DNA from 2 places in the Undibacterium sp. GrIS 1.8 genome. Region 2 is predicted to be linked to the other one. Evidence: predicted binding sites of a transcription regulator. Region 2 holds the regulator's gene; the other holds the start of a gene.

Region 1 (10,501 bases), on a different contig from region 2:
TGCAAACTGATTTTTGCCGAGATTGCTCCCAGTGTGGGTAGTTCAAAACGCACAGCACTTTGCCAGGACGGGACAGCCTCGGCTTGTCCTGATGTTTGCTGACTGTCATCCTTCACGATTTCCCACTCCATTGGCATGCCAGGTAATAAATTACCTTGCCACGCTATTTTTTGTTGTTCTAAGGTGTCCAGTTGTAAATGAATAATTTGTGCCAAGCTGGAATTGTCAGCCAGTTTGTTCATCAAAGTATTGACATCAGTTGTCTGACTTGTTTGCTGCGTCGCTTGTTGTGCCTGAGGTTCCCGCATCAGCTCACTGAGAGACATTTTGCCTTGTGCCCAATCAGCAACATGAGATTCATAAAATAAGCCGCTGGATGATATTGCTTGCTGTAAGTTGGCAGCTAATTTTTCAGGTGATGCTAAGGTGCTGGCGTCTTGTGCTAGTGCAGTTTTACCGACCAATGTGAGTGGCGTACCTTGTTGTAGGTTTTGTTGTTGCGCTGCTTGCAAAATACTATTAATCAGTTTTCCAGTGGTGCTTAAATTAGTGGGCGTACTAGTATATTGCTCAAGCAGTCCTAACGCGGCCTTGGCGGTATCTTCTGCTGTGACAGGTAATTTAGATGAGGTGGAAATCGAGTTTTGTTGCCCTACATCTTGCAACATTTTCCCGATTAAATCTTGCCTTGAGAATGAGGCAGTAGTCGTAATCGCATTATCGCCGCTACCAAGCAGGAAAGTTGGCCGCGGGTTCAGTGCGAGCAGAGTCAGAGCCAATTTGTCACCGGGCTTGGTATCGTCCGGCAACGCCATTCTCGCAGTAACACCTGCGATTTTGACAAAAAAAGTCCCGTCATTTAAACGGGACAGCGCTTCACCTTGCACTTGCTTGCCAATGACTAACTGATCTAGCTTAGAAACAACGTCTTGCTTGATTCCTCCAATGGAGCCCGCCGCAGATAGCGCCTCTGTGGTGGATACGGGTCTTGGCAGGTTATCGACCCCTGGCAACATGATAGTCGTTAGCTCGTTCGGCTAGCGCCGTATGCTTGTGACAGCTTGCGGCTAGATTCAGAACTTTTCATTAAATTGGCTAATTGCGCCATCCAAGGCTCAGTCAAATCTCTGATTTCTTTATCATCGGCCAGAATTTTTTTGATGATTTGAATTTTTTTATTTCTCAAATCTGGTGGAAGTTCTGTATTCACCTCATTCGCTTTTAAAGTCTGCACTTGGGAAGAGCAATCATTCTCTAACCTGGCCAATAAATCCCAGTCCCCGGTACGGGCTGCATTGAGCATTTGGTCCGTTATATGGGCAACATTTTCGTAAATCGACATCATTTTCATGCTATCCATCTGCATCAAGCCTCAAGAAATTTGGATGGGCGAGGAGCAAGTGCATCTACTTGCTGTGGTGGTCTTACTGTTTCTAATTCGGCGGTAGCTGATACCGGAGCGATTGCTTCCCAAGTACTTTTTAAGTCACGAAGTAAATCGCGTATTTCAATTAATATTTCTGCTTTATTTTTTAAATTGGCGACCACTAACTGATTGCCCATGTAGGCATAAAGCGAGTCAAGGCTGAGAGCAATTTCACCACCGACTTTTTTATCCAGACTTGCGCGCAAACCATTTTCGATAATCGAAATCGCTTTAGAAATAGATTGACCTTTGGCCGCAATATTGCCGGTTTCAAGATTTTGCAATGCGTTAGAAATTGCTGTAATAGCGCCGTCAAACAGCATAACAATCAATGTATGTGGGCTGGCTGCAATGACACCAGTTTCCATTCCAACTTTTGCGTAGGCATTAGCACCGCGAGTCTGTGATGAGCCAAACATAATGGTAGATTCCTCTTTTGAGCTTCGATTTATGCTTTGAATTATTTTTCGTTAAGCAAAAAAATTCGCGTAATAATTATTTTGAGCTACCCGTTAGTGCCGATAACTGCTGGGTCAAAAATGTACTGGTGCTATTTAAACTACTAATAATCGAATCCAAGGCCGTAAATTGGGCACGGTAACGCGCTTCGACATCAATCAAGCGACTATTAAGCGTATCCGTCTGTTTGCTAAGGTCTTTAAGGGTGCGATTGACACCGTCCGTGGTGCTTGCAATCGTTCCAGAACTTCCTAAAAAACCGTTGAGCAAAGTAGTTAATTTGCTGGCATAGCCGATTGAGTAGTTGACCGTACCACGGGCACCGACCGATCCACCCGCGACCAGGATTTTTAATCCTTCAGTGTTGGTTCCCACAGCACCAGTTAAGGTTTGTCCAGATCCACTTACTTGTGTCCCATTGAGTGTACCGGCTACATCGAGCCCGGCGGTACCGTTCAATTGTGTTCCAGCCAGACTTGATGCGCTAGTGCCGGTGCCATCCGCTAATGTCACGTTAGATGAAGAACCATAACTTGTTGACTGCAATACTAATTGACCGCTGCTATTGATACTGGCTTTAACAGAAGAACCTATTGCTGAAAACGCAGATGTGGTGTTAATCGCTGTTTGTACTGCAGTCGCTAATTGAGCTGGCGTGTAGCTACCGCTTGGAATGGCGACACTGGCATTCAGATTGTTGAGTGTTACGTTTAACGTCGTATTTGCATCAATCGTGGTCGTACCAGGCAAAGCTAAACTACCCGTCAAACTACCTTGAGTCGCAATTTGCGTCACATTAAGAGCGTAAGTACCTTCTTTGGTCGCTGAAGTTGAGCCAGCGATACTAGTCAAGCTATCGCTAGTCTTGCCGATAGAGGCAAACAAGCCGCCAACGTCACTAAAATTATTTGTTAAGGCCTTACTTAATTTTGTAGAGTCGACAGACAATGAGCCGTCTTTTTGAAAAGACACACCAATTTGGCTTAAAGTAGTTAAGCCACCACCCAAGCCGTTGACTGCAGCCGACAAAGAATTGCGAATTTGATTTTGTACGCCTTGAGTTGTTGAATCTCCCAGCAACAGGCCGCCTTTTTGCGTGCTGCTATTGTAGGAGGTGAGGCTGGTGATTGTCGCGTTCAGCGCATTGTAGGCTTGAACGAAATTAGTCACGCTATTTTGTACTGCGCCAGAATTTGTCGTTACCGAAATACTTGTCGTACCAGCTTTAGTTAAATTCAGAGTAACACCTTGTACGGCACTGGTTACAGTATTGGCGGCGCTGGTGATATTAATGCCATTCACTTTAAGACTGGCATTTTGAGCCGTACTGATTTCAGTAAAGTTCTGCGTTCCAGAAGGATCGTAATTCAGTAAATTAGCTACAGCAGAGTCACCTGTCGCGCTGATTTGTAAGCTAGAAGTCGCACCAGTTTTGGCCGAGCTAAGCACCAGATGATAAGGCGTAGCGCTACCGTCACCGACGATAGAGGCATTGACACCGATGCCAGCAGAGTTGATAGCGTCTCTGATGCCCTGCAATGAATTGTTACTACTATCGATCGTGACAGTGCCTGTCGTTTGCGTTGTATCTTGTGTAAATGTTGCACCACTTGGATAGGTACCATTCACTGCTGTGCCTGCAATCGTACCGAACTTAAAAGAAACGGTCGCAGATGTGCCAGTCCCGATGGCGTCAGAAGAGCTGACCTGGCCAGCACTTGAAATACTTTGATTTTGGGCAAGCTGGTTGACTGTAATGCTGTAGGTTCCCGCTGCTGCAGATACCGCAGCCGTTGCGGATGCAATCGTTGAGTCACCAGAGGTTGCAGTTAACGACTGGAAGACTGAGGGATTACTTAGGTTTGCAACAGCACTTTGAAATGAACCTAAGGCGCTATTGAGAGTTCCGTAAGCTGAGAGCTTGGCTTGGTAGCTCGTTTGTTTTTTCGCCAGACTGGTCAAAGGCTGACTTTCCACTTGCATCAGCTTGCTGACGAGTGAATTAACATCAAGACCTGAGCCTATACCTGTAGATTGAATGGACACCTGATTCCCCTTTACGAGACGATACTTTAACTAATTATCGGCAAAAGCAAACCAGACTTTAGAAGGGGATTTACCTGCCTATTTCAAAACTGAACGTTTTTAGCATTTCAGGCGCTTTGTTTAATCAATAGCCCCAGTAGTTTATCCAGGGATTTAGAAATTTCCAGTACTTCTTCGTTCGGTATCTGGCGTAAAACTTGTTTGGTCTGTTGATCAATTAGCTTCACAACGACATGCTTAGAATCAGGGTCAATACTGAATTCCAGGCCCTGTGAGCTAGATTGTAGTGCTTTGTTAATGTCTTTGACCGCGCTATCGACTTGATCTCTGGTTGCTTGTGTTTTGGCTGCCGGAGTGATGGCTTGCGCTGTTTCTGTCGGCGTTGATGCCTTGACGGTAGATGTGGTGGCAATATTTCCAGAGGTAGAGCGATCTGAAACAGTTTGCCCTGATGGTAGTTGATTACCAGTCGAAAGAGCATCCATGATTGTTTCCTTTAAGTAAAATTCCCCTGGTCAAAAAATGACCAGGGGATTGCACTTTTCAATGAAGAGTTAAACCCCTGCCATTGATTAACGCAACAGAGCCAACACACCCTGTGGCAAGGCATTTGCCTGTGCCAAGATCGCAGTACCCGCTTGTTGCAATACTTGACCACGTGTCAAGTTGGCAGTTTCAGAGGCGAAGTCTGTATCTTGAATACGGCTACGAGATGAAGTCAAGTTTTCCGAAGTTGTTTGCAAGCTGCTGACAGCAGAAGCAAAACGGTTTTGGTAAGCACCTAAGGAAGCGCGTGAGCTATTGACTGATGCCAGAGCAGCATCAATTGTTGCCAATGCTGAAGTCGCACCTGAAGCAGTAGTCAAATCTAATGAAGATAAACCTGCACCAACCGTAGCCGTAGCCGCTGTATTACCAGCACTCAAGCCAGAAGCTGTTGCACCAGCACCCGCTACCGTTGTTGTACCTACTGCAAGACCGGTATTGGCTAATGTTGCATTGCCTTTAGTTGTAATAGTGAAGCCTGCATTCTGTGAGCTAGTAAAACTTAAAACACCAGCAGTATTCGTTGCAGTAACACCAGTTTGTGATGTTTTGGCATTAATTGCAGTAGCCAATGCAGCACCTTGCAACGTTGCAGTTGAGCCACCAGTAACCGCACCGATGTCAACACCATTAATAGTCAGTTCGCCAGCTGCAAGTGAATTGCCTGTTGTGCCTGTAATGGTTGTGCCGGATGTTGTGCCTGTACCGCCATTTGCCAAAGTGATACCAGAAGAGCTTGTCGACGACAATTTAACTGTACCAACTGTAGTAGTGACGCCAGCTGTTGCTGCTGCAACACCAGTAGTCAAGCCCGTTGTTGTGTCATTAGCGCCAGCATTAGCCGATTTAGTGATCGTGATATTTCGTGCATCGGCTGCGGCCAGAGATACGGCACCAGTTGTGCTGTCAAATGTTGCTGTAACACCTGTTTGGCTTGATTTTGCATTAACAGCTGCTGTTACTTGAGCGCCGCGTTCTGCTGCAGATCCTGCTGCTGCCAGTGCACCAATATCAACACCGTTGATTTTGATGTCGCCAGCAGCGACTGCAGTAGCGAAACCAGTTGCTGCCGTGCCTGCCAATGTTGTAGCTTGTGCCGTTGCAGTAACACCAGTCTGGCCGCTGACTGCATTAATCGCAGCAGCTTTTGCGATAGCGCTGCCGCTTGATGCTGTGTTAGACACGCCATCAGAGCTAGTTGCGCCAACATTAAAGCCGTTAATGACCAAATCGCCGGAGTTGAGACCACCAACTGCGTTAGTGCCGCCTGAAATACTAGCGGAGTAGCTAGAATTAGAGCCTACACCTAAGGATGACGTGTGAGCGCTGGCGATTGATGCAATGTTGATCTGATCGTTTGAAGTACCGTTTGCGCCAACTTGGAAAGTTTGCGCAGTGAAGCTACCATCAAGTAAGTGCACGCCATTGAAGTTAGAGGAGCTAGCAACACGGTTGATCTCAGAGATCAACTGATTGGATTCGTTATTGATCGCAGCACGATCAGATGCGCTGTTAGAGCCGTTGGCTGCCTGAACAGCCAGATCACGAATACGTTGTAAGTTAGTACCGATTTGGGCTAAATCACCCTCGGCCGTTTGCGCTAGTGAGATACCATCGTTCGCATTACGAACAGCTTGGTTTAAACCACCGATTTGAGACGTTAAACGTTGAGAAATCGCCAAACCCGCCGCATCGTCTTTTGCGCTGTTAATACGCAAACCTGAGGACAAACGTTGTAAAGAAGTCGCGAGGGAGTTTTGGGACGTTGTTAAATTGCGTTGCGCATTGAGCGAGGCAATGTTGGTATTGATGAATGAAGCCATGGTGATACTCCTTACCTAAGTTATTTGAATTGGCGAGTGGCCTTAAACTTTGGTCTGTCTTGTTAAGACTACAGGACCGCCGTTGCTATCAGGTATCGGACGGATAGCTAAAAAGTTTAATGAATTTCCCCAAGTAAATATTTTATTTAAGGTGTAAAGTTTTATTTACTTGCCCGCTAAACGGCATCAATTCAAATTACTTGAGGGTGAAATTGATCTTATTTTCGAGATAGATTATCAATAAATTTTGTTAATCTTGATAAAAATAAGACAACTGAGCATCCAAACCAGCGATGTCTGCAATAAATAAAAGTCTATTCTGGTAGTTACTTAATGTCACGTTGATCTCTCCAATACACGCATAATTCATCGGAGTGGATTGAGATAAGGCAGTTTCATTGTAAAAAATACTATGATGCTGCTAGTCGTGTGGACTAATTTATTCGATTATTTTCATCGTTTTATCCTAATTTTTTTATACTCTATATGAGTATTTTTAGGTGTCCATATATTCATTGGTTAGTAAGGGGTTTTTGATGAAAATATGGGGGAGTATATGGAAATAGAGCGTTTTCACATGTCGTAATGATCGCGCTGTGTCTTATTTACGATTGCTATTCGTTTTCTTTAGTACTAACGAGTTGCACGTTATCGCTGGCATAAAAGGAAATCAAACCATGAGGTTAGTCGTGTCATGACCACGGAACACCAAGTCTTGGAGAACCAGCTCTCTTCGCCTGCACAAGCACTTGCGGCAATAGATCAATTGTTGGTCATGGCCAAGCAATACATGCAAGGCGGTAATCATTTGAAAGCACAAGAGTGCTATGAATTAATCCTGACGCATGTCCCGGAGCATGATGATGCCAATTTTCAATTGGGGCAATTAAGCTTATTACAGGGCGAGCAATTGACTGCGCTTACATATTTTGAGCGCGCGATTCAAGCTTCTCCGACCACGGATAGCTACTGGTCTGCCTACATCGCTATCTTGCAGTCGCTAGGTGATGACAATGTTGTTGCAGAGGCTATCAAGTTGCGTGAACAGTTTTTTAGCAGCAATATAAATAGCAATACGGCGCCGGCGCCAGATCAAACCGAGAACAATTCCTCTTTAACAGCATCTACTCAGAATCGATCTAGTACAAAACTGAGGCCGCTGACGTCCAAAAAATCGGTGGTGTTTTCAGAGGGCGTCGATCAATTGGTCAAGTTGTATGAGAAGGGTGCGTATAAAGAAGTAGAGCGTTTAGCAAATAAGCTGACAAAAAAAAATCCCCAGCATGGTTTTGCATGGCGGTTTTTGGGGATTGCACTGCTTGAGCTTAATCGTAAAGAAGAGTCGTTGACGTCGATGCAGCGAGCGTTGCGTATTTTGCCTGATGATCCAATTGCGCATTTCAATCTGGCACTCGCTTACACGCAAATGAAGAATTTCTCTTCTGCTGAGCAGCACTATAAGCAAGCGATCCAGCTAAATCCTGAGATGCTGGAGGCTTACAATAATTTAGGCAATCTGCTCGCAGCCCTATCCAAATTTGAGGAAGCTGAGTCTTGTTTTCGAGACTTGATTCGATATAAGCCAGAGTTTGCTTTAGCTCATCTTAATTTAGCAAACGTACTCAAACAGAGGGCGCGTTTGCCAGAAGCAAAAGCTGAGGCGATCCTTGCAGCATCACTTGCGCCTGATATGGCGGATGCGCACAATTGTCTGGGAGGCATTCTATTTCTATTGAAAGAATTAGATTTGGCTCTGTTGCATCTGCAAAAGGCTGTCGAGTTGAGGCCAGATTTTGCATCTGCCTATAACAATCTAGGTACGGTGTATGTAGAAAAACGCCAATATATCGAGGCTAAGGCCAGTTTTAATAAAGCCTTGCATTTTGATCCCTTGATTAGCGTCGCATACCGTAGCTTGGGCATTCTTGGTAACTTTCTTGCTGAACCAATAGCGGATTCTGAACGACTACTTCGTAGAGCCATTGAGCTTGATCCCAAAGACCATGGTGCCAATACAGCCCTATTATTTTTATTGAGTGAGGCGGGTACTCTTACCGCAAAAGAATTGTTTCAAGAACATTTACTTTTTGCAAAACGGTTTGAATCAGCTCTAATCTCTCATTGGCCCGTCCATACCAATGATAAGACCAGTGATCGCTGCTTGCGAATAGGCGTTGTCTCTGGCGACTTTTATAACCACGCAGTAGCCACATTTATTGAGCCCATACTAAAACATTTGTGCAAGTATGACCTTGTCGAGCTATATGCTTACTATAACAATCAAGAAGAAGATCAAGATACCGCTCGCTTGAAGTCGTATTTTTCTAGCTGGGAAGTCATACAGTCAAAAAATGATGATGAGGTTTTTAAACAAATCTTAGAGCATAAAATTGATATTTTGGTCGACCTCTCTGGGCATACGTCGATGAATCGCCTGACACTGTTCGCCAGAAAGCCTGCACCAATTCAAGTTACCTGGATTGGCTATCCTGGCACCACAGGTTTGTCAGCAATGGATTATTTTATTGGGGATCATTACTTATTGCCTAATGGGCAATTTGATTCTTTATTTTCAGAGAAAATTGCCAACATTCCATGCAGTGCGCCATTTAACCCTAGTACTGTTGCATCCGATGTCGCTCCACTTCCGGCAATTGAAAAAGGCTATATTGTGTTTGGAAGTTTTAACCGGATTGGGAAAATCAATGATGCGACGATTGCACTTTGGTCGAAGCTAATGGCTCGATTACCGACATCAAAGATTTTATTAGGCTCTATGCCTCAGACGCTGAATCCAAGTGCGATTACAGATAAGTTTGCCGCCCACGGGATATCGTCAGATAGGATTAGTTTTTACGGCCGTTCAAATATGACTGATTATCTCAACTTGTATCATCGTATTGATATGTGTCTTGATACCTTTCCCTACAACGGCGGTACGACAACGCATCATGGACTTTGGATGGGAGTGCCAACCTTATCTTTGATCGGTGACACCGTACCGTCACGATCTGCCGCAGGCATTATGGGGCAGGTAGGTTTAGATGATTTTCTTGCGACCAGTGAGGAAGAGTTTATTCATAAGGGATTGTTCTGGTGTGCGAATCTCGATTTACTCTCTACCATCCGATCCACGCTTCGCACTAGGTCTGAAAACTCAATCAAGTGTCATCCAGAGCTACTTACTGATTCTGTATATCGCGCTTTCAGGTATATGTGGGAACGTTGGTGTAACAACTTGCCAGCCTGTTCTTTTGATCTCGCAGAATTAGATGATAAGAAAAAGCAGGCTGATTGATGAGACACTTTATTCAACATGGCTTTTGTCACATTTATTTTAAGTGGGCATAAAATGATCAATAAAATTCCTGATGAGCCAATTTATGTCACCCAGCCAGTGCTGCCGCCATTGGAAGAGTTTATTCCTTACCTGGAGCAAATCTGGAAAAATAAATGGCTGACAAATAACGGTCCTTTCCATCAGCAGCTAGAGGAAGAGTTATGCAAGTACCTCGGCGTCCAGCATATCTCTTTGTTTACCAACGGGACGATCGCTTTGGTGACTGCGCTCCAGGCGTTGCGCATCACTGGCGAAGTGATTACAACGCCGTATTCATTTGTAGCGACTTCTCATTCACTATTGTGGAACGGTATCAAGCCGGTCTTTGTGGATGTTGATCCTATTTCCTTAAACATGGATCCAGATAAGATTGAAGCCGCAATTACTCCGCAAACTACGGCGATCATGCCAGTCCATTGTTATGGACATCCATGTGATGTCGAGCGAATTGAAAAAATTGCAGACAACTATGGACTGAAATTAATCTATGACGCTGCCCATGCCTTTGGCGTTAAATCTAAACATGGAAGCATTTTGAATTACGGTGATTTATCTGTTTTAAGTTTCCACGCAACGAAGGTCTTTAATACCTTTGAGGGCGGAGCAATCATTTCACCTACGGCAAAAGCGAAATTACATATTGATCATTTAAAAAACTTTGGCTTTGTTGACGAAGTTACGGTTGTCGCCCCAGGTATTAATGGCAAGATGAGTGAGGTCAATGCCGCATTTGGTTTATTGCAATTAAAAGGGATTGATGCCGCGTTAGAAAAACGTAAGGAAATCGATTCGATTTACCGTCGCAAGTTAGCAAATGTAAAAGGAATCAGATCATTGTCCTTTACCGGCGAGCACGCCGCA
Region 2 (10,501 bases):
GGTCAACTGATTGGCCAATTATTTGCTAAACCACAGGTGCTGTTCATTACAGGTGGCATCGTTGGTGGCATGGGTCTGATTCCAGGCATGCCACATGTAGCTTTTTTATTGTTAGCTTTACTTCTGATCGGTGGCGGTTACTTATTAACCAAAAAATCGGATGTCGTCCCCACGCCCGAAGAGCAAGTTGCAGCGCCAGTTCCGCCGTCTGAAATGGAAGAAGCAACATGGCAAGATATCCTGCCAGTAGATACTTTAGGTTTAGAAGTTGGCTATCGCCTCATTCCTTTGGTTGACAAAGGGCAGGGAGGGGAGCTGCTTAGACGAATTAAAGGAATCCGCAAGAAGTTTGCGCAAGAGGTAGGTTTCTTATCGCCCCCTGTGCACATCAGAGACAACTTAGAGCTTAAGCCATCGGCGTACAAGATCACGCTAAAAGGCGTTGAGGTCGGCGTCGGTGAGGCGATTACCGGGCAATATCTGGCAATTAATCCCGGCATGGTATCTGGCACTTTGCCTGGCCCGATTACGACAGACCCAGCGTTCGGATTGCCTGCAACCTGGATTGACGCTGCCATGCGGGAGCAAGCCCAGACTATGGGTTATACCGTAGTGGATGCCGGTACTGTCATTGCCACTCATCTCAACCATTTAATTACATCGCATGCGGCTGAGCTGCTGGGTCGTCATGAAGTTCAGCAATTGATGGACCACCTCGCAAAAGACACGCCAAAGTTAGTCGAGGAATTGGTGCCTAAACTATTGCCACTGTCTATTTTGCAGAAGGTATTACAAAACCTATTGATCGAGGGTGTGCATATCCGCGACATGCGCACCATTATCGAAACCTTATCTGAGCATGGCATGCATACCCAAGACGCAAACGAGCTGACGACTTACGTTCGCATTGCATTAGGTCGGGCAATTGTGCAGCAGATATTCCCGTCCACCAATGAGTTGACGGTGATGACATTAGATAACCGGCTCGAACGTTTGCTGATGCAAGCATTGCAAACGAGTGGCTCTGATGGCGCAGGTATTGAACCAGGATTGGCAGATACCTTGGCAACTCAGACAGAGGCAGCAGCAAAACATCAAGAGCAGATGGGTTTAGCGCCGGTTCTGTTAGTGCCGGGTCCTTTAAGAGCGTTGTTGTCGCGTTTCTTGAGGCGTACTTTGCCGCAGTTAAAAGTGTTATCGCAAGCAGAATTACCAGAAACAAAAACAATTAGAGTTACCAGCCTGGTTGGAGGGCAATTATGAACGTGAAGAAATTTTCAGCGAATACATCGCGCGAGGCAATTCGTATGGTGAGGGATGCACTCGGTTCGGATGCAGTCATTCTCTCTAATCGGAACGTCGATGGAAAAGTAGAAATACTAGCGATGACAGATGAGACGATGAGTTCAATTGCGACATCATCGGATCAGCGTGCGATCCCGGAGACGGCCAAATTTCCACCGCGGTTGCAGCAGACTGAACAGGGATGGCAAGCCAGCGAATCGCCTCTGCTCTCAAAATCTCAGCCACACGTGCTAGATAACATAGTCAGCGCCGGTGAGTTAGCCGACGTGATGACTGAAATCCGGTCTATGCGCGGTATGCTGGAAGCGCAATTGGCAGAGATATCCTGGACGAACACCCAAAAACGTCAACCTCAAAAGGCAGAAGTAATGCGAGAGATGCTGGCAACGGGTTTCAGCGCAAGCTTATCCCGTTATCTAGTCGATAAAATGCCAGAATCTGAAACCGTCGCTAGTAGTATGGATTGGATTAAAGCGATTTTAAATCGCAATTTATCCACTATCAATAATGAGAATGAAATTTTAGAAAAAGGCGGCGTTTATGCTTTGGTTGGCCCTACAGGCGTAGGCAAAACCACCACCACAGCAAAACTCGCTGCCCGTTGCGTGATGCGCCATGGCCCTGCCAAACTAGCATTGATTACGACGGATGGTTATCGTATTGGTGGCTACGAACAATTGCGTATTTACGGCAAAATATTAGGTGTGATGGTGCATTCGGTTAAAGATGAATCTGATTTACGGATTGCTTTGTCTGAACTAAAAAATAAACATACCGTATTAATCGACACGGTCGGCGTCAGCCAACGCGACAAAATGGTGACAGAGCAGGTTGCTATGTTGTCTGGTGCAGATGCCAATGTAAAACGCTTATTGTGTTTAAACGCGACCTCTACAGGCGAGACACTTAGTGAGGTCGTTCGGGCTTATCAGGGTAGCGGGTTGGCGGGATGTATTTTGACTAAGCTTGATGAGGCCGCGACTATCGGCGGCGTGTTAGATATCGCGATTCGTCAAAAGCTTCATATCTATTATCTCGCCAGTGGCCAGCGTGTGCCTGAGGATTTGCACATCGCAAACAAGCAGTACCTGGTTGATCGCGCATTCAAATTAAAACGAGAGACATCTGCCTATCGATTGCAAGATGAAGAGCTACCGATGGTGATGGCAAATGCGGCTATGGCTTCCGCCGCGAATACCAATAATGGTTTGCGGGAGGTGTCTTTTGGCTAGTTTTGATCAGGCAGAAGGCTTGCGCCGGATGTTAGAGGCGCCAAGACCGCGTGTGCTCACGTTTTTATCCGCTTTGCGTGACGAAGAAAAAAGTGGCATGCTTATTAATTTAGGTGCTTCTCTTGCGAGAAAAGGGCAGCAAGTCTTGATGGTTGATGCCAGATCTTCGGCCAATAGTATTGGCGCTTGGCTCAATGCAAATACCGAGCAGACCTTGTTGGACGTTGCAAGACAACGGCGTACAATGCAAGAGGCAGTAAAAATTGTATCAGCAGGCTTATCTGTGACGATGCTCTCAAAATATGCGACTGCGTTGGCGCGATTGCCCGCCGAAAATACTAAGCGTTTATCCCGTGTTTTTGATGTTGCTGCAAACAGTGCGGACTTGGTCATTGTGGACAGCGAAATTGATGGCGATGATGCGTTCCCGCTAGCTTCATTTGAAGAGAGCGAAGTCGTAATACAAGTATCTGCCAATGCGGCCACGATTAAAGATGCTTATGGTTTGATTAAACGTGTCAATAACCGTGTAGGCCGTCGTTCTTATGGTATTTTAGTATCGGGTGTAACAGAACCGGAAGCACGATTGGTTTATACCAATATGGCACAAGCGGCTAGTCGATATTTAGCAGTACCTTTGCATTTTGTTGGCTACGTGCCAGAGGACGATCACATGAAAAAAGCAGCGCATTTAGGTCGTTCGGTGATTGATGCATTCCCATTGGCGGGTGCCTCTATTGCGTTTTCTCAATTAGCTGAGCGGCTTGCCTTGACCGCAAGATCAACAGCCCGCTCAACATTAGGTTTACATGGATTGCCAGAGTTAGGTATTCGTCTCGGAATTTGATTGATTATGTACACCGCTAGCGGAAAATCAGATAAAAATTCCCTACTTACGGAGCATGCTCCACTAGTGAAGCGACTCGCTTATCAATTAAAAGCGAGATTGCCCCCCAGCGTCGAAGTTGATGACTTAGTGCAGGCCGGTATGATAGGTCTGCTAGATGCCGTTAACCGTTATGAAGATAATCACGGCGCACAATTTGAAACCTATGCAGTGCAACGCATACGCGGTGCAATGCTGGATGAATTGCGCAGCAGTGATTGGCTGCCGCGTGGTGTGCGCCAAAACATGCGCAAAATTGAAAACGCAATGAACGCATTGCAGCAAAAATTGGGACGTCCACCGCTAGAAACGGAAGTTGCTAAGTTGCTGAAATTGAGTCTGGCCGAATACCAGGATTTGCTGGGTGAGAGTGGTGGACATCAACTCGTGTATTACGAAGATTTTCATGATGCAGATACCAAAGAGCATTTCCTCGATCATTACTGTAACGATCGTTCAGGCGATCCTTTAGAAGATCTTTTGCATGGCGATTTTCGTGATGCTGTGATCTTCGCGATTGATAGTTTGCCCGAGCGAGAAAAGCTACTCATGGGTTTGTATTACGAACAAGAGCTCAATTTAAAAGAGATAGGCGCCGTCATGGGCGTATCCGAATCCCGGATATCGCAACTTCATAGCCAGGCAGTAGCCCGACTCAGGGCTTCTTTAAGGGAGAAAGCGTGGACTGGGCTAGCCTAATTGGATTTATCTTAGTAGTTGTCGGCATCTTTTCAGGCCAACTGATTGAGGGCGGACGCTTATCCTCCTTAGTGCAGCCTGCTGCATTTGTCATCGTTGTTGTCGGCACGATCGGCGCTGTATTGTTGCAAAGCCGGATGCCCACGTTTATCCGTGGTGTCAGGATGCTGAAATGGATTGTTTCCATGCCAGTCGATACCAGTAAAAAAACTATACAAGAGGCATTGATCTGGAGCGTAGTTGCTCGCCGCGAAGGTTTTTTGAGCCTTGAACGTTACATGGAATCCAGCAAAGATCCTTTTATAAGCAAAGGTTTACGCCTTGTTATTGACGGTATTGATCCTGCCCGCATAAAAGATATTCTCGAAGTTGACGTGTCGTTATACGAAATGGAGCAACGGCAAGCCATCAAGATTTGGGAAGCGGCTGGCGGCTATTCGCCAACTATCGGGATTTTAGGCGCGGTACTCGGCCTGATCCATGTGATGGAAAATCTGAGTGATCCCAGTAAGCTCGGTAGCGGGATTGCAGTCGCTTTTGTAGCGACAATTTACGGTGTAGGCCTGGCAAATTTGTTGTTCCTACCTATCAGTAACAAGCTGAAAGAAATTGTCCATCGTGAGGTAGTAAGGCGCGAAATGTTATCGGATATTTTTTACAGCATCGCATTTGGCGATAGTCCTCGAGTGGTGGAAGAGCGCCTGGCAAACCATAAAAACTGATATTAGCCATGGCCAGAAAGAAATATCATGAAGAGAGTGACAACCATGACAGATGGTTAGTTTCTTACGCCGATTTCATTACCTTGTTATTTGCTTTTTTTGTCGTCATGTATGCTATCTCATCGGTCAACGAAGGCAAGTACCGTGTGCTGTCTAATTCGCTTACAGGGGCGTTTGGTAAAGAGGTATTAGTTAAGCCGACTAAAAAAGATACCGACTTAGAGCCTGCGATTAAGTTAGATCCTCTTCCCATCATCAAACCCAGAAATACAGAGCCCTTACGCAAAGAGCGTGAGCAAATGACCGGGATCGCACGCGATATTCTGGCTGTTTTAGAGCCCTTGGTCAGAGAGGGTAAAGTAAGAGTCACACAGACAAGTCGTGGCGTTACGATAGAAATTAATGCAAGTGTGCTTTTTGCCCCGGGCGAGGCAAAGCTGAACGAAGATTCAAATCAGGCATTGAAGGCGATTGCATCGGTGTTAAAGCTGGACAATCACGCCATTCAGGTGGAGGGGCACACCGATAATCTACCTATTAAAAATACTAATTTTCCATCTAACTGGGAATTGTCCGCCGTGCGTGCCAGTACTGTCGTCCGATTATTCACGGAAAACGGCGTTGATGAAAATCGCATGACTGCCGTTGGACAAGGACCGAAAATGCCAGTCGGATCAAATGATACCGCGGATGGCAGGGCCAGAAATCGACGCGTAACGGTCACTATTCTGGCTATTTTGCCAGAATCGGGTGTTGACGTTCCGGTAACATCTGCCGATAAAAGAGCCAATTGAAGCTGGGATCTGCATGTAATATACAGGTGGAATATACAGAGTCGCTTACAAAAATACAGCGACGAACCCGTCGCTCCGTATGTTTTTTTGCTTAGCCGAGTGGAATCATCAATCAAATATGAATCCTTGGTTAAAATATACTCACTATGAGTATATTTAAATCGTCCAGACAATCATTGGGCAATAAGCCATATTGGGAGGTGCTGATGGGGGAGTATGTTAAATTTGATAGCTTATAGAAGTGCATGTAGCTATCAAAGAATATTTTCTGATTTTGATTTCAGGAGTTTACTAGGCAAGCCAAAGTTGGCAAAAGTGATTACTCCGTTGTATTCAATTAAGCTGCATTAACCTGCCACTACGCCTCGACCCGGCATGTTTTTGACTGTTGATTGTCCGTTTGGACCGTACATTGATCCTGCAGGATTGTTTTGCTGGAGTATGTTCAGTGCACTTTGGTTACGAGTGAACTGGCGGTTAATCAAAATACCATTTGTGCGGTTATTTTCTTGCGCTTGTTCAGAAATCGCTAAAAGCGTTTTCCAATAATTAGATGTTTCTACTTCTGTTGGTACTTGCTCCAGCAATGCTTGCATGCCAGACATATCGGATAGAAATCCCAGATCTTTTAAGCTTGATGCTCTTAATTTTTCTAATTCAGATACTTTTACAAGTAGCGCACTTTTATCTTTGGTGATTTCTGTCAGGTCATTCACACGTGCTTCAACTAGCGCAGCTTGTTCCAATTTCAACAACTCAGATAATGATGTCATTTCTACGACTTCATCTTTAAGGCATTGATTTAATTGGAGTAGTTTTGCGCTGGAGAGGTTCATGATGATTGTTTTCTAGAGTTTAATAAATCTTTAACAGTCTCAAGCAAGCCATCAGCTACTTTTTCTGAATTGACCTGGAAGCGTCCTTCAGAAATGGCGAGCTTAATTTCTTCCACTTTTTTTGTTGCAAACACACCGCTGCTAGCCTGAGTGTTTTGTAAAGCCTGCAATTGCGTCGACAGGGGCGAGATCTGCACCGTGTGCGAAGGCGTTGTTGCTACCTCTGCTTTATCGGGCGAACGATCAGTACGAACCTGAGTGCCAGTTGGTACTGCCGGCGTACTTTGTAGTGCGTCATTAATTTTCACAGCGTTACCCTCTTTATTCGGATTTATATACATCTACGTTATGTATATCGGCTGTGTTATTTTAAACTTTAACCTTGAGCAAGGAAATATCGTTCCGCAAGGTAATCCCGGTTCAATATGTGACCTCAATAACTCCGCCAGCTCTGGCTATTCCGCTAACTACCTGACCTGACATTGTCTTCGCTTTTGCTACTTGTCCTTCGCTTGCATTGTTTAATGCCTGTCCGTCAGTCGCTACCTGAAATCCTTTACCCGTGCTGGTTACACGCACAGATTGTCCTTGTTGCACTACTGGGGGACTTTTTAGTATGTCTCCTCTTAATGTAGTACCAGACGTGACGGATGTCGTTATTGACCTGCCTATTGCTTGTTCTGGATTTGTCACAACACCATTTGGGAGGCTTGATAGTTCTCCTTTGGTTTTGATTAGATCCGAGGCTGTCAGAACATGTCCTATCGCCAAAGATCCCGCAGTGACATAGTAATCACCAGTAATTTGCACATTTGCTGTCAGATACACAATCCAAGGAGTTGGTTCTGCGCAGCGTACGCCTACCGTAATCTTGCCCCAGGGTTTACTTCCCTGAGGTAAAAATGGCAATAAATTAGGGCATGCAGCTAAGTTTAAGCGACTATCCAGTGGCCCAACGCTAATACGCACATCGCCAGATTGGCCTGCGGACTGTGTTTTTAAAAAGTTTTCTGCTGCCTCCCGCACCGCCAAGGGATTTTGCTGAGCGTTGTTTGGCTCGGCAACGACTTGCGTGCTCAAGATTATGCTTAAGATGGCCAGCATTGATCTTGATATTAATCGCTTTTTCATTGGATTCTCGGTGGAAGCATTGAATCAAATTGTAGTTTTTATCTTGGAAAGTAAATCGAGGAATAGACGGTATTTTGGTCTTCTTTTTAGATGATTGGACTTGTCTTTGCGGGGATAACATGCAAAGCATCAAAAACCGTTTAAACAGCCGCTGATATTGCTTTTACTTAAATTATCGCGTTGTTATCAAGCTAAAACCGCACTAAAGCAGATCGTAATTGGAGGGAATATGGCTAACAGAATCGATGATTATTTTCGTTTTCAAGAAACTGCGCTATCTGTCAGAGGGCAGCGTCAGCAATTGATTTCATCCAATATCGCTAACGCCGACACGCCCAATTATAAAGCGCGCGATATCGATTTTTCGTCCGCGATGAATAATGCTTTAAATAATGCGACGACTGCAACATCGACTGGCGCTGCCGTCAATCAAAATGGCAATTTAGCAAACAATGCAATGCGTCAAACGGGAAATCAATCTCCAACAGAATTGGCGAAAACCTCACCAAATCACCTTGATGGACAAAATAATGCAGGCGGTAGCCAGTTACTTTATCGTAATCCAGCGCAGAGCAACATAGATGGTAATACGGTAGATATGGATGTGGAACGTAATCAATTTGCAGATAATTCTTTGCGTTATGAGGCCAGCCTTACTATGATTAATATGCAGATTCGCGGTATGTTAGCCGCTATCCAGGGGTAATTATTATGTCCTTGTTCAATATTTTTAATGTCGCAGGCTCTGCCATGAGCGCCCAGGCACAGCGCTTGAATGTGGTGTCTAGTAATTTAGCCAACGCCGATAGCGTAACCAGCTCAAACGGTCAGCCCTATAAAGCCAAGCAGGTAGTTTTTAGCGCCGTACCATCTGGCGATGCCACTGCCACATCCGTCAAGGTAAAAGAGGTCGTTGAGGACGGTAATCCGCCTAAATTGATGTATGACCCAAAGCATCCTCTGGCAGACGAAAAAGGTTATGTGGCGATGCCAAACGTGAATGTCGTCGAAGAGATGGTGAATATGATTTCTGCCTCTCGCTCTTACCAAACCAACGTTGATACGATGAATGCCGCTAAGACCTTGTTGCTTAAAACTCTGACTTTAGGTCAGTAACGAGTTAGCCAATTAAATAAAGTACTTCGAATAAAACACTTTTGTAACGCCCCTTTTTTTGTACCGCCCCAATACTGGATGAAGGATATCAAATGACCACAATAACTAATACCGTTGATCCAGCTTTGTTGGCGACGCAGAACGGCACCGCGGCGACAAAATCGACTGTGGCGGATACGCAAAATCAATTTTTAACTTTGCTAGTAACGCAAATGAAAAATCAAGATCCATTAAACCCGATGGATAACGCTCAGGTTACTAGCCAGCTTGCACAGTTATCAACTGTGACTGGTATCAATCAGCTTAATGCTGCAGTCGCAACTTTAAGCAGCAATATGATTGCAGGGCAAAATTTGCAAGCCGCCAACATGATTGGTCATGGGGTTATCGCGCCTGGTAGTGCAATTAGTTTGTCTAGCGGTAAATCGATTTATGGTATCGACCTAGCCCAAGGTGCGGACAAAGTCGATGTGGCGATTAAAGATGCTTCTGGTGCTACGGTTAAAACGATCAGCCTTGGATCAACAGAAGCAGGTCTTAGCCAATTGACTTGGGATGGTTCGACGGATAAGGGCAGTGCTGCACCTGACGGCCAATATACATTTGCCGTCACAGCCACTACCGCGGGCAAAGCAGTAGATGCGACAGCATTAAGTTTTGGGCTAGTTTCTAGCGTGACATCAAGCGCGCAAGGGGTCAAATTGAGTGTTGCCAATATTGGCGATATCAGTATGTCCGATGTGAAGAAAATCTATTAGTGTGGATCTCAGTTCAGCATCAGTTTTAACCTAAATTAGCGCAATCATTAGCTAACTTATTAGTTCAATTCTATTCCAGTAAAAAAGGGGAAACATCATGGGTTTTCAACAAGGCTTAAGCGGCTTGAATGCTGCATCAAAATCGTTAGATGTCATCGGTAACAATATTTCTAACGCCAGTACCGTTGGCTTCAAACAGGCAGAGGTGCAGTTTGCTGACGTATATGCCAATTCTCTGAACGGTGCCGGTGGTGCGCAAGTGGGTATCGGTACGAAAGTGGCTGCGATCGCCCAGCAATTTACGCAGGGTAATGTCAGCACAACTAATAATCCCTTAGATATCGCCATTAACGGCAATGGGTTTTTCCGGTTGAATACGAATGGAGCGGTGAGTTATTCCCGTAACGGCCAATTTCAGTTGGATAAAAACGGTTTTATCGTTAATGCGCAAGGCGCGCAATTGACAGGCTATGTTGCTAACGCCAATGGTACTTTGTCGACGGGATCTCCTGCTGCGATCAATATTAATACAGCAGATATTCCGCCTTCGCAAACTACTGCTGTTAATGCACTGGTTAATCTGGATTCACGTAAAACAAATCCAGGTGGTGCTACACCGATTGTATTTTCTCCTACCGATCCAACTTCATACAACAACGCGACCTCAGTTGCTGTTTTTGATAGCTTAGGTAATTCGCACGTATTGCAAACTTTCTTTGCGAAAGATCCGGCAGCTTTAACTTGGAATGTGTATGCCACCAGTGACGGTATACCTGTTGGCTACACACCGCCAGCAGCGCCGGTTGCCCTGGGCCAATTGACATTTGATAATTTGGGCAAGCTAGTTTCGGCAACTCCAGCATTTTCTGTCAACGACCCTAAGGCATTAAAAGTTGCTATTCCAGTCACGTCGGGTGCTGTAACGCCAATCTCTACACCTTTGGATGTGAAGCTAGACATGACTGGCTCAACGCAGTTTGGTTCTGATTTTAGTGTCAGTACATTAAAACAGGATGGATATG

The links. Region 2 encodes FliA, which starts transcription of late flagellar genes. Its sites were predicted from a motif close to CTAAAGTTTNNNNNNNNNNNGCCGNTA; they were not measured.
Region 1: a site for FliA is predicted at 3,967-3,993, ahead of fliD (flagellar filament capping protein FliD). Genes of this name have one in related genera too.

The regions. Positions count from the first base shown of each region.
Region 1 covers NZ_JBEONQ010000017.1:46,723-57,223, forward strand. The annotation lists gene fliK (flagellar hook-length control protein FliK) at 1-1,016, opposite strand, end outside; gene AAKU64_RS10065 (flagellar protein FliT) at 1,025-1,351, opposite strand; gene fliS (flagellar export chaperone FliS) at 1,366-1,845, opposite strand; gene fliD (flagellar filament capping protein FliD) at 1,922-3,931, opposite strand; gene AAKU64_RS10080 (flagellar protein FlaG) at 4,039-4,416, opposite strand; gene AAKU64_RS10085 (flagellin N-terminal helical domain-containing protein) at 4,504-6,300, opposite strand; gene AAKU64_RS10090 (O-linked N-acetylglucosamine transferase, SPINDLY family protein) at 6,995-9,598, shown strand; gene vioA (dTDP-4-amino-4,6-dideoxy-D-glucose aminotransferase VioA) at 9,653-10,501, shown strand, end outside.
Region 2 covers NZ_JBEONQ010000014.1:15,068-25,568, forward strand. The annotation lists gene flhA (flagellar biosynthesis protein FlhA) at 1-1,263, shown strand, start outside; gene flhF (flagellar biosynthesis GTPase FlhF) at 1,260-2,537, shown strand; gene AAKU64_RS08550 (MinD/ParA family ATP-binding protein) at 2,530-3,384, shown strand; gene AAKU64_RS08555 (RNA polymerase sigma factor FliA) at 3,391-4,122, shown strand; gene AAKU64_RS08560 (flagellar motor protein) at 4,104-4,844, shown strand; gene motD (flagellar motor protein MotD) at 4,853-5,638, shown strand; gene AAKU64_RS08570 (flagella synthesis protein FlgN) at 5,986-6,474, opposite strand; gene flgM (flagellar biosynthesis anti-sigma factor FlgM) at 6,471-6,782, opposite strand; gene flgA (flagellar basal body P-ring formation chaperone FlgA) at 6,895-7,554, opposite strand; gene flgB (flagellar basal body rod protein FlgB) at 7,835-8,311, shown strand; gene flgC (flagellar basal body rod protein FlgC) at 8,317-8,721, shown strand; gene AAKU64_RS08595 (flagellar hook assembly protein FlgD) at 8,814-9,479, shown strand; gene flgE (flagellar hook protein FlgE) at 9,577-10,501, shown strand, end outside.